DNA from 2 places in the Streptomyces sp. NPDC044719 genome. Region 1 is predicted to be linked to the other one. Evidence: riboswitches for the same ligand, from Rfam matches in the RefSeq annotation. Region 1 holds a riboswitch; the other holds the start of a gene.
What was found. A riboswitch is a leader RNA that binds a small molecule or an ion and turns the genes downstream of it on or off. The one in region 1 is predicted to bind glycine.
Positions count from the first base shown of each region.

Region 2: linked by a shared signal. The riboswitch ahead of gcvP (aminomethyl-transferring glycine dehydrogenase) and the one ahead of gcvT (glycine cleavage system aminomethyltransferase GcvT) in region 1 are both predicted to bind glycine.

Region 1 is NZ_JBWKHE010000001.1:1,136,231-1,142,209, forward strand. Features, by position in the region: gene AC07DF_RS05305 (L-serine ammonia-lyase) at 1-630, opposite strand, end outside; gene glyA (serine hydroxymethyltransferase) at 730-1,992, opposite strand; gene gcvH (glycine cleavage system protein GcvH) at 2,007-2,384, opposite strand; gene gcvT (glycine cleavage system aminomethyltransferase GcvT) at 2,485-3,606, opposite strand; glycine riboswitch at 3,644-3,769, opposite strand; glycine riboswitch at 3,771-3,871, opposite strand; gene AC07DF_RS05325 (AAA family ATPase) at 4,054-4,722, shown strand; gene AC07DF_RS05330 (enhanced serine sensitivity protein SseB) at 5,106-5,894, shown strand.
Region 2 is NZ_JBWKHE010000004.1:9,610-15,588, forward strand. Features, by position in the region: gene AC07DF_RS15935 (DNA polymerase IV) at 1-1,006, shown strand, start outside; gene AC07DF_RS15940 (PRC-barrel domain-containing protein) at 1,024-1,398, opposite strand; glycine riboswitch at 1,512-1,607, shown strand; gene gcvP (aminomethyl-transferring glycine dehydrogenase) at 1,784-4,669, shown strand; gene AC07DF_RS15950 (TOBE domain-containing protein) at 4,738-5,157, opposite strand; gene AC07DF_RS15955 (ABC transporter ATP-binding protein) at 5,184-5,979, opposite strand, start outside.

The DNA.
Region 1 (5,979 bases):
CCGGATCTCCTCCTCGGTGCGCCAGGCGCGCTCGTTCTCCAGCATCAGCGCCGAGATGGACAGGCCCGTCTCCTCGGCCAGGCGCAGCAGCTCGTCGCCCGTGCGGAAGGGGTACTTCAGGGCGGTGTCGTCGAGTTTGATGCGGTCCGCGCCGACGGCTTCCTCGTCGACGACGAAGCCGCCGCCGACCGAGTAGTAGGTCTTGGTCAGCAGCTCCGCGCCCGAGGCGTCGTACGCCCACAGGGTCATGCCGTTCGCGTGGTACGGAAGGGCCTTGCGGCGGTGCAGGACCATGTCGTCGTCGAAGGAGAACGCGATCTCGTGCTCGCCCAGCAGCTTCAGCCGGCCGTCGGTTTTGATCGCGGCCACCCGGTCGTCGGCCTTCTCCACGTCGACGGAGCGCGGCGAGTCGCCCTCCAGGCCGAGCAGGACCGCCTTGGGTGTGCCGTGGCCGTGGCCGGTGGCGCCGAGCGAGCCGTACAGCTCCGCACGGACCGAGCCGACCGACTCCAGCAGCTCTTCGTTGCGCAGCCGCCGGGCGAACAGGCCGGCCGCGCGCATCGGGCCGACCGTGTGGGAGCTGGACGGGCCGATGCCGATCGAGAACAGGTCGAAGACCGAGATGGCCACGGGAACTCCTGACTGACTACGGGGTGGTGCGTGAGCGGGCGGGCGCCGTGCTCGCCGGTGCCGCCACCGGCGGGCACGGCGCCCTGAAAGGTTTCTTCGTTACTTGTTCAGGCCCGCGTACAGCGGGTGCCTGTCGGCCAGGGCCTTCACCCGGGCCTTGAGCGCGTCCGCGTCGTAGGACGGCTTGAGCGTCTCGGCGATGACGTCCGCGACCTCTGCGAAGTCCTCGGCCGTAAAGCCCCGGGTCGCCAGGGCCGGCGTGCCGATCCGCAGACCGGACGTCACCATCGGCGGGCGCGGGTCGTTCGGGATCGCGTTGCGGTTGACCGTGATGCCCACCTCGTGGAGGCGGTCCTCGGCCTGCTGGCCGTCCAGCTCCGAGTGGCGCAGGTCGACCAGGACCAGGTGCACGTCCGTGCCGCCGGACAGGACGTCCACGCCCACGGCCCGGACGTCGTCCTTCACCAGACGCTCGGCCAGGATGCGGGCACCCTCCAGCGTACGGCGCTGGCGCTCCTTGAAGTCCTCGGAGGCGGCGACCTTGAACGAGACCGCCTTGGCCGCGATCACGTGCTCCAGCGGACCGCCCTGCTGACCGGGGAAGACAGCGGAGTTGATCTTCTTGGCGAGCTCGGCCGTGGAGAGGATCACACCGCCGCGCGGGCCGCCCAGCGTCTTGTGGGTGGTGGTGGTGACCACGTGCGCGTGCGGAACGGGGTTCGGGTGCAGCCCCGCCGCCACGAGCCCCGCGAAGTGCGCCATGTCGACCATCAGGTACGCGCCGACCTCGTCCGCGATCCGGCGGAACTCGGCGAAGTCCAGCTGCCGCGGGTAGGCGGACCAGCCCGCGACGATCAGCTTCGGCCGGGACTCCTTCGCCAGCCGCTCCACCTCGGCCATGTCGACCCGGCCGTCGTCACCGACGTGGTAGGCGACGACGTCGTAGAGCTTGCCGGAGAAGTTGATCTTCATGCCGTGGGTCAGGTGCCCGCCGTGCGCGAGGTTCAGACCCATGATGGTGTCGCCCGGCTTGAGCAGCGCGAACATCGCGGCGGCGTTGGCCTGGGCGCCGGAGTGCGGCTGGACGTTGGCGTGCTCGGCGCCGAACAGCTCCTTGACGCGGTCGATCGCGATCTGCTCGACCACGTCGACGTGCTCGCAGCCGCCGTAGTAGCGGCGGCCCGGGTAGCCCTCGGCGTACTTGTTGGTGAGGACCGAGCCCTGTGCCTCCATGACCGCGACCGGGGCGAAGTTCTCCGAGGCGATCATCTCGAGCGTGGACTGCTGCCGGTGCAGCTCGGCGTCGACCGCGGCGGCGACGGCCGGGTCGAACTCGTGCAGGGACGTGTTCAGGACGGACATACGGCTACGACTCCTCAGCCGGCGGAGAACGCGGTGTACTCGTCGGCGGAGAGCAGGTCGCCCGGCTCGTCCGTGACGCGCACCTTGAACAGCCAGCCGCCCTCGAAGGGGGCCGAGTTCACCAGCGACGGGTCGTTCACCACGTCCTCGTTGACCTCGGTGACCTCGCCGGAGACCGGGGAGTAGAGGTCGGACACGGACTTGGTCGACTCCAGCTCGCCGCAGGTCTCACCGGCGGACACGGCGTCACCGACCGCCGGGAGCTGGACGAAGACGACGTCGCCCAGCGCGTTCGCCGCGTGCTCCGTGATGCCGATCGTCGAGACGCCGTCCTCGGCGCCCGACAGCCACTCGTGCTCCTTGCTGTAACGCAGCTCTTTGGGGTTGCTCATGGCCTGGATTCTCCTGTACGCGCGGGAGTGCTGATGAAGGGGACCGCTGGTGAGCGGGGATGAGATGCCCGGGACCGCTGTGACGGCCCGCGGCCAGTGTCTACTTCTGGCGCTTGTAGAACGGCAGCGCCACGACCTCGTACGGCTCGTGACTGCCCCGGATGTCCACGGCCACACCGGGTGTGCCGGGCGCCGCGTGCGCGGGGTCGACGTACGCCATCGCGATCGGCTTGCCGAGCGTGGGGGAGGGGGCGCCGGAGGTGACCTCGCCGATCACCTCGCCGCCGGTGACCACCGGGTACCCGGCGCGCGGGACCCTACGGCCCTCGGCGACGAGGCCGACCAGGACGCGGGGCGGGTTCTGCTCGGCGCGCGCGGCGGCCTCCGTCAGGGCCTCGCGGCCCACGAAGTCGCCCTCCTTCTCGAACTTCACCACCCGGCCGAGCCCGGCGTCGAAGGGCGTCAGGGAGGTGCTCAGCTCGTGCCCGTACAGCGGCATGCCCGCCTCGAGGCGCAGCGTGTCGCGGCAGGACAGGCCGCACGGGACCAGGCCGGCGCCCTCGCCCGCCTTGGTCAGGGCCTGCCACAGCTCGACGGCGTGCTCGGGCTTCACGAACAGCTCGAAGCCGTCCTCGCCGGTGTACCCGGTGCGGGCGATGAGGGCCGGGACGCCCGCGACCGTGCCGGGCAGTCCGGCGTAGTACTTCAGGCCGTCGAGGTCGGCGTCGGTCAGGGACTTCAGGATCCCCGGGGACTCCGGGCCCTGTACGGCGAGCAGCGCGTAGGCGTCCCGGTCGTCGCGCACCTCGGCGTCGAAGCCGGCGGAACGTTCCACCAGGGCGTCCAGGACCACCTGCGCGTTGGAGGCGTTGGCGACCACCATGTACTCGGTCTCGCCCAGCCGGTAGACGATCAGGTCGTCGAGGATGCCGCCGTCGGCCTGGCAGATCATGGTGTAGCGGGCGCGGCCGGGCTTGACCCCGCCGATGTTGCCCACCAGGGCGAAGTCGAGGAGGGCGGCGGCCTGCGGGCCGGTGACGGTGATCTCGCCCATGTGGGAGAGGTCGAAGAGCCCGGCCTTCGTGCGCACGGCGTTGTGCTCGTCGCGCTCGGAGCCGTAGCGCAGGGGCATGTCCCAGCCGGCGAAGTCGGTCATCGTCGCGCCGAGCGAACGATGCAGGGCATCGAGCGCGGTGTGGCGGAGTTCTCCTGTACTGCTCATCGGTCGGTTGTCTCCCAAGGCATGACGGCGAGGTCGTTCCTCCCCATCTGTCATCGGAACCTGAGAGGTTCGCCATGACCACTCGGGACACGGCTTGCACCTTGGGTGGAGCCACGCCGCTTCCCCGGAATCGGAGAAGGGTGCGGCCCGCTTTTCAGATGTGCCTCGCCCGCGCGGTAACGGGGCCTGAGAGATTCAAGGGAGGGACTTGCTCCTTCGGCGCCCCAGCGTCGGACGGTGCTGGGGACTCTCCCGCGCGGATTCAAACGGCCGGTATGCAGTTGGCGCGCACATCATTGCACGCATTGTCGCGGGGTGGCAGGGGGACCACCCTGTAGCAGGGATGTTGCAGGAAGAGGACTAAATCCAGAGACATCGGGCATTACCTTCTCTTTACACTCGGCGGGCATGGGACTCCGTACCTGGCCCCAGGGGAGGACGATCACGGTGAACAGGACCACCGCGTACGCCACGACGTCGGGCATCGCGCTGCCCGAGCAGCCGGCCGCTCCGGTGCGCGCGGCCTGCGGCCCGCAGCCGGTGCCGGTCGTCCGCGATCTGCGCGAGCGCGCCGGCCGCGGCCCGCACGCGCTGCTGTTCGGCCCCAACGACATCGTCGTGGTCACAGGCCTGCCCGGCAGCGGCAAGTCCACGCTGATGCGGCGCACCGTGCCGGGCCGGCGCATCGACTCCCAGGACACCCGCGACCACTGGGACCTCCGCATGCCGCGCGCCCTGCCGTACGCGGTCTACCGCCCGCTCGTCCGGCTCGCGCACTACGCCGGACTGCGCCGCGCCCTGCGCACCGGCGAGGGCGTCGTCGTGCACGACTGCGGCACCCAGGCCTGGGTCCGCCGCTGGCTCGCCCGCGAGGCCCGCCGCCGGGGCGGCACGCTCCACCTTCTGATGCTCGACGTCGCCCCCGAACAGGCCCTGGCCGGCCAGCGCGACCGCGGCCGCGGCGTCTCGCGGTACGCGTTCCTGCGCCACCGCGCGGCCACCACCCGCCTCCTGCGAGAGGTGGAGCGCGGCGAACTGCCCAGCGGCTGCGGCTCGGCGATCCTCGCCGACCGCGACGCGGCGAACACCCTGCACCGCATCGCCTTCGCGGGCTGACGGCCCGGGCCCGTGAACCGGCACGGACGGTGCCGGCTGTCCGCGCGGCCGGCGGCTCTGGCTACCGGGCTGGCGGCCGCCGTCGGTGAGCCGTGTTCGCGGAGTCGGCGGCCGCGGATGGTGAGCCGGGTTCATGGGCCGGTGGCCGCAGTCGGTGAATCGTGTTCATGGGGCAGGCGGCACTGACCGGTGAGCCGCGTTCATGGGGCAGGCGGCACCGGCCAGTGCACCGTGTTCATGGGCGGGCAGCCGCAGTCGGTGAGCCCGAAAAGCGTGGGCCGGTCGCCCGCGGCCCCGCGTCGTGGTTCACGGGGTGGTCGTCCCTCGTTCCCGAGCCGCTAGCCTTTGAGCCACAGCAGTGGTTTCAGGCAGGCGGTAGGCAGATGGACTTCCCGGCGGACTTCTCCGCGGACTTCCCGGCGCAGACGCAGACCCACCCGCACGGCGGATGGCCCGGCAACGAGCTGGAGGAGGTGCTCTCGGCCTCCCTCGGCGCCGGCCCCTCGGCCGGCGGGCGGATCGTCGAGGTGCTCGGCCGGAGCTTCGTGTGGATCCCGCTCCCCAACGGCGGCGGCCCGCAGAGCGGCCCCCTCGACCTCCCCGGCATCGAGATCGACGGCCAGGCGTTCGTACCGGTGTTCAGCTCCGAGGAGCAGTTCCGCCAGGTCGTGGGCTCGCACATGTCGTACACCATCGCGCCGGCCGTGGAGTTCGCCCGTGGTCTGCCCCCGCACGCGGGGATAGCCATCAACCCCGGTGGCGTGGTCGGCATCCCGCTCCCGCCGCCCGCCGTCGCCGAGCTGTGCCGGGCCGGCCGGACCCCGCTGGACGGCCCCGCGAGCGGCGGCCGGGTGCGCCTCTTCGAGCCCGACTGGCAGGACGACCCGGTGGACTTCCTCGCCGCCGCCTCCGCCGAGTTCGAGGCGACCGGCGTCGTCGTCACCGCCCGCCGCTGCCTCGCCGCGATCGAGACCGCCGACCCGGTGATGTTCGTCGGCGTCGAACTCTCCCAGTGGGAAGGCGACCTGCGCGCCCTCCCCCTGGACGCCCTCACCCGCGCCGTCACCACCGCCCCGGCCCCCTGGCCGGTCAACCTGGTCCTGCTGGACGTGGCGGAGGACCCGGTGGGCAACTGGATGAAGGACCGGGTCCGGCCCTTCTACCAGCGGTAGGGCGACGCACTCAGGGGCGCGGGGAACTGCGCGATCAACCACACACGACCCGCACCCGCCCGACGGCACCAAGCTCCGGGCTCCC
Region 2 (5,979 bases), on a different contig from region 1:
CATCCGAGCCGTCACGGGTCTCACGGGGTCGGTGGGGCTGGCCGCGTCCAAGATGCTCGCGAAGATCGCCTCGGAGCAGGCCAAGCCCGACGGGCTGGTGATGATCGAGCCGGGGACGGAGCGGGCCATGCTGGGGCCGATGTCGGTGCGGACCCTGCCGGGAGTCGGGCCGGCGACGGGCGACCATCTTCGGCGGGCCGGGATCACCACGGTCGAGGAGATCGCCGAGGCCGGTGAGGACGAGCTGGTCCGGCTGCTGGGGAAGGCGCACGGGCACGGGCTCTACGCCATGGCCCTGGCGCGGGACGACCGGCCCGTGGTGGCCGAGCGGGAAGCGAAGTCGGTGTCGGTCGAGGACACCTATGACGTGGACATCCACGACCGGCTGCGGGTCGGGCTGGAGGTGCAGCGGCTCGCCGACCGCTGTGTGCGGAGGCTGCGCGAGGCCGGGCTGTCCGGGCGGACCATCGTGCTGAAGGTGCGGCGGTACGACTTCTCGACGCTCACCCGGTCCGAGACGCTGCGCGGGCCGACGGACGATCCCGGGGTGATCCGTGAGGCGGCGGCCAGACTGCTGGACTCGGTCGACACGACGGGCGGCGTGCGGCTGCTCGGAGTGGGCGTCAGCGGGCTCGCCGACTACACGCAGGAGGACCTGTTCGCGCAGGCGGCCGGTCAGCGAGCGGTCGCGGAGGGCCCGGCCGAGGAGCACGCCGCGGCGCCGGTCGAGGAGCAGCCCGTGCCGGCCGAGCGGCGTTGGCCCGCCGGGCATGACGTGCGGCACGCCGGGTTCGGGCACGGGTGGGTGCAGGGCAGCGGCCTGGGGCGGGTCACCGTACGGTTCGAGACGCCCGACTCCGAGCCAGGGCGTGTGCGGACCTTCCGGGTCGACGATCCGGAGCTGGAGCCGGCGGATCCGCTGCCGCTGGTGTTACGAGAGTCTGAGGGGGTCGATGGGCCGGATGGTGACTCCGGGGGTGTGGGGCTGCGCTCCGTTGCTCCTTAGGCGGCTCGCGGAGGGCTTCAGGCCGTCTCGTCCGTGCCTGCCAGTTTGCCGAAGTCGTGGTCCTGGAGCGGGGGAGGGGCGGCGACGTCGAGGCCGTAGTGGTGGTAGAGCTGGAGTTCCTGCTCCGGGGAGAGGTGGCGGCCCACGCCGAAGTCGGGGGCGTCCTTGATGAGGGCGCGGTCGAAGGGCACGTGGAGGGCGCCGTCGATCAGTTCGCTGGGCTCGAGGGGGACGAAGGCGTCCCGGCTGAACAGGCCGGTCCGTATGGCCGCCCACTCAGGCACGCCGGTGGCGTCGTCGAGGTACACCTCGTCGATCGTGCCGATCCTGGTTCCGTTGCGGTCGAACGCCTTGCGGCCGATCAGGTTGCGCGGATCGATATCGGTTCGCACGGGCCCTCCACATGGTCGCAACTCATCCGTAACCACTACAAAACGGCACAATCGAGGAGGCGGCCACTCGAAGGTTCGTGCGCTGACCGCGCTGGTAGGCTGACAACGGCTGCTGACCCCGTGCGGGAGAGTCCTCCAGACACCATCGGAGGCGCCGAAGGAGCAAATCCTCCCCGGAATCTCTCAGGCTCACGTACCGCACGGACGAGGTCACTCTGGAAAGCAGGGCGGATGTCACGGCTTCCGCCCTCACCGACGGTGAAAGCCGGAGGCCTTCGGGCGATCCGGTGAAGCTCTCAGGTTGACATGACAGAGGGGGAGGCCGTCCGGGTACCCGTGCCGTGGTGCCCCTCGAAGGTCGTGTCAGACCAGGAGGCCTCCGCATATGACCGCCCATCGCATTCCGCTCTCCGACCTCGAAGAGGCAGTCCCCTTCGAGCAGCGCCACATCGGCCCCGACCACGAGGCCTGCGCCAAGATGCTCGCGCAGGTCGGCTACGGCTCGCTGGACGAGCTGACGACCGCCGCTGTTCCGGCTGTGATCAAGAGCGCCGAGGCGCTGGACCTGCCGGGCGCCCGCAGCGAGGCCGAGGTGATCGCCGAGCTGCGCTCCCTCGCCGACCGCAACCAGGTCCTCGGCTCCATGATCGGGCTCGGCTACTACGGCACGTTCACGCCGCCGGTCGTCATGCGCAACGTCATGGAGAACCCTTCCTGGTACACGGCCTACACGCCGTACCAGCCGGAGATCTCGCAGGGCCGGCTCGAGGCGCTGCTCAACTTCCAGACCATGGTCGCCGACCTGACCGGACTGCCGACCTCCGGCGCGTCCCTGCTCGACGAGGGCACCGCGGCGGCCGAGGCCATGGCGCTGTCGCGGCGGCTGGGCAAGAACAAGAAGGGCCTGTTCCTGGTCGACGCGGACGCGCTGCCGCAGACCATCGCCGTGATCCAGACCCGCGCCGAGCCGACCGGAGTCGAGGTCGTCGTCGCGGACCTGAGCGACGGCATCCCCGCCGGGATCGCCGAGCGCGAGATCAACGGCGTGCTGATCCAGTACCCGGGCGCCTCCGGTGCCGTGCGGGACATCAAGCCGGTCATCGACCAGGCGCACGAGCTCGGGGCGCTCGTCACCGTCGCCGCCGATCTGCTGGCGCTGACCCTGCTGAAGTCGCCCGGTGAACTCGGTGCGGACATCGCGGTCGGCACGACACAGCGGTTCGGTGTGCCGATGGGCTTCGGCGGACCGCACGCCGGTTACATGGCCGTCGGTGAGAAGATGGCACGCAGCCTGCCCGGGCGGCTCGTCGGCGTGTCCGTGGACGCCGACGGGAACAAGGCCTACCGGCTGGCGCTGCAGACGCGTGAGCAGCACATCCGCCGTGAGAAGGCCACCAGCAACATCTGCACCGCCCAGGTGCTGCTCGCCGTGATGGCCGGCATGTACGCCGTCTACCACGGGCCCGAGGGCCTGAAGAGCATCGCGCGGCGCACCCACCGGTACGCCACGGTCCTCGCCGCCGGGCTCGCGAACGGCGGTGTGGAGGTCGTGCACGGGGCCTACTTCGACACCGTGACCGTGCGCGTCGAGGGCCGGGCCGCCGAGGTCGTGGCCGCCGCGGAGCGGAACGGGATCAACCTGCGTCTCGTCGACGCCGACCACGTCTCGATCGCCTGCGACGAGACCACCACGCGGGCCCAGTTGCGTGCCGTGTGGGCCGCGTTCGGGGTCGAGGGTGTCGTCGAGGCGCTGGACGCCGCCACGGAGGACGGGCTTGCGGGTGCCCTGCTGCGGTCCGACGAGTACATGGCCCACCCGGTCTTCCACCAGTACCGCTCCGAGACCGCCATGCTCCGCTACCTGCGGCGGCTGGCCGACCGCGACTACGCGCTCGACCGCGGCATGATCCCGCTGGGCTCCTGCACCATGAAGCTCAACGCGACCACGGAGATGGAGCCGGTCACCTGGCCCGAGTTCGGGCAGCTGCACCCCTTCGCGCCCGCGGCGCAGGCTGAGGGCTACCTCACGCTCATCCACGAGCTGGAGGAGCGTCTCGCCGAGGTCACCGGGTACGACAAGGTGTCCCTCCAGCCGAACGCCGGGTCGCAGGGCGAGCTCGCCGGTCTGCTCGCTGTCCGCGGGTACCACCGGGCCAACGGGGACGAGCAGCGCACCGTGTGCCTGATCCCGTCCTCCGCGCACGGGACCAACGCCGCGAGCGCGGTGATGGCGGGCATGAAGGTCGTCGTCGTGAAGACCGCCGAGGACGGCGAGATCGACGTCGAGGACCTGCGGGCGAAGATCGAGCAGCACCGTGACGAGCTGGCCGTGCTGATGATCACCTACCCGTCCACGCACGGCGTGTTCGAGGAGCACGTCTCCGAGATCTGCGGCCAGGTGCACGAGGCGGGCGGGCAGGTCTACGTCGACGGGGCCAACCTCAACGCGCTCGTGGGGCTCGCCAAGCCGGGGCACTTCGGCGGTGACGTCTCGCACCTCAACCTGCACAAGACCTTCTGCATCCCGCACGGCGGCGGCGGGCCCGGCGTCGGTCCGGTGGCGGTGCGTGAGCACCTCGCGCCGTATCTGCCGAACCATCCGCTGCAGCCCGAGGCGGGGCCGGAGACCGGGGTCGGCCCCATCTCCGCGGCGCCGTGGGGCTCGGCCGGCATCCTGCCGATCTCGTGGGCGTACGTGCGGCTGATGGGCGGCGAGGGACTGAAGCGTGCCACGCAGGTGGCGGTGCTCAGCGCCAACTACATCGCCAAGCGGCTCGAGCCGCACTACCCGGTGCTCTACACCGGCCCCGGTGGGCTCGTCGCGCACGAGTGCATCATCGACCTGCGGCCGCTGACCAAGGCCACCGGAGTGAGCGTCGACGACGTCGCCAAGCGGCTGATCGACTACGGCTTCCACGCGCCGACGATGTCGTTCCCGGTGGCCGGGACGCTGATGATCGAGCCGACCGAGTCGGAGGACCTGGCCGAGCTGGACCGGTTCTGCGAGGCGATGATCGCCATCCGCGCCGAGATCGAGAAGGTCGGATCCGGCGAGTGGCCCGCCGACGACAACCCGCTGCGGGGTGCCCCGCACACCGCCGGCGCGCTCGCCGGGGAGTGGGAGCACGCCTACAGCCGTGAGGAGGCCGTCTTCCCGGCCGGAGTCGCGGCCTCCGACAAGTACTGGCCGCCGGTGCGGCGCATCGACCAGGCCTTCGGTGACCGGAACCTGGTGTGCTCCTGCCCGCCGCTGGACGCGTACGAGGACTGATCGACCGACCGGTCAGGGTGAGGGGCTTCGCCGCGTGCGGGGCCCCTCCGTCGTACGGCGGCGCTCCGTCATGCGACGGCGAGTGACACCTCGGTCGACTTGATCAGGACGATGACGGGGGTTCCGGCCGACAGGCGGAGATCGTCCGCGGCGTCCTTGGTGATCGCCGCCGTCAGTTCGCCGCCCTCCACGGTGATCCGGACGGAGGCCATCGCGTCGCCGGCCGCGATACCCGTGACCGTGCCGGGGAGCCGGTTGCGGATGGACAGTCCCTCGACGGGGGCGGTGGCCAGCGCGACCTCCGTCGACTTCACCAGCGCGCGCACGGCGCTGCCGGCTGTGAGACCGAGGTCGTCGGCGGCCTCGCGGGTGATCGCGGCGGTGAGGTCCTGGCCGCCGGTGAGGCGGACCCTGACCGTCGCCATGGCCTCGCCCGGCGTGACGGCGGTGACGGTGCCGGGGAGCTGGTTGCGGATGCTCAGGCTCATGGGTGCACGGTAGCCCGGTATGGGCCTTATGCCGGGTACGCGTGCGTCTGCGTCGCCTTGACCGTCGCCCAGACCGGTGCCCCGGGGTGCAGATCGAGTTCGGCCGCGGCGACCGTGGTGAGGTCGGCCGTCAGCGGCAGTTCGCCGGCGAGGTCCGCGCGGATCTGGTCGCCGTGCGTCTCCAGGCCGGCGACCTCGCAGCGCCACAGGTTGCGGGCGCTGGAGCCGCTGGGGCGTTCCCGGTACAGCGTCACCGCGCCGGGCGGGAACGCCACGAAGGCCGGGCCGGAGAGTTCCTCCGTGGTCGTGATGGCCGGACCCGTGTCGAGCCGGACCGTGTGGCCATCGGACTGTCCCCGGTACAGGTTGAGGCCGACGAGCCGGGCGATGTAGTCCGTGCGGGGGTGGCGGGCGATGTCGGAGGGCGTGCCCTCCTGGACGACGTGGCCGTGCTCGACGACGACCAGGCGGTCGGCCAGCACCATGGCGTCCAGCGGGTCGTGTGTGACGAGGACGGCGACGGCCTCGAACTCGGCGAGGTGACGCCGGAGCTGGGCACGTACCTCCAGGCGGGTGCGGGCGTCGAGGGCGGCGAGGGGTTCGTCCAGGAGCAGCAGCCGGGGCCGGGTGGCCAGGGCCCGGGCCAGGGCCACGCGCTGGGCCTGGCCGCCGGAGAGACGGCGGGGCTTGGCGCCGGCGTGGTCGGCCAGGCCCATCCGGTCCAGCCACTCGGCGGCCTGGGCACGGGCCTCGGCCTTGCCGGCGCCCCGGCAGCGCGGCCCGAAGGCGACATTGTCCAGGGCGGTCAGATGCGGGAAGAGC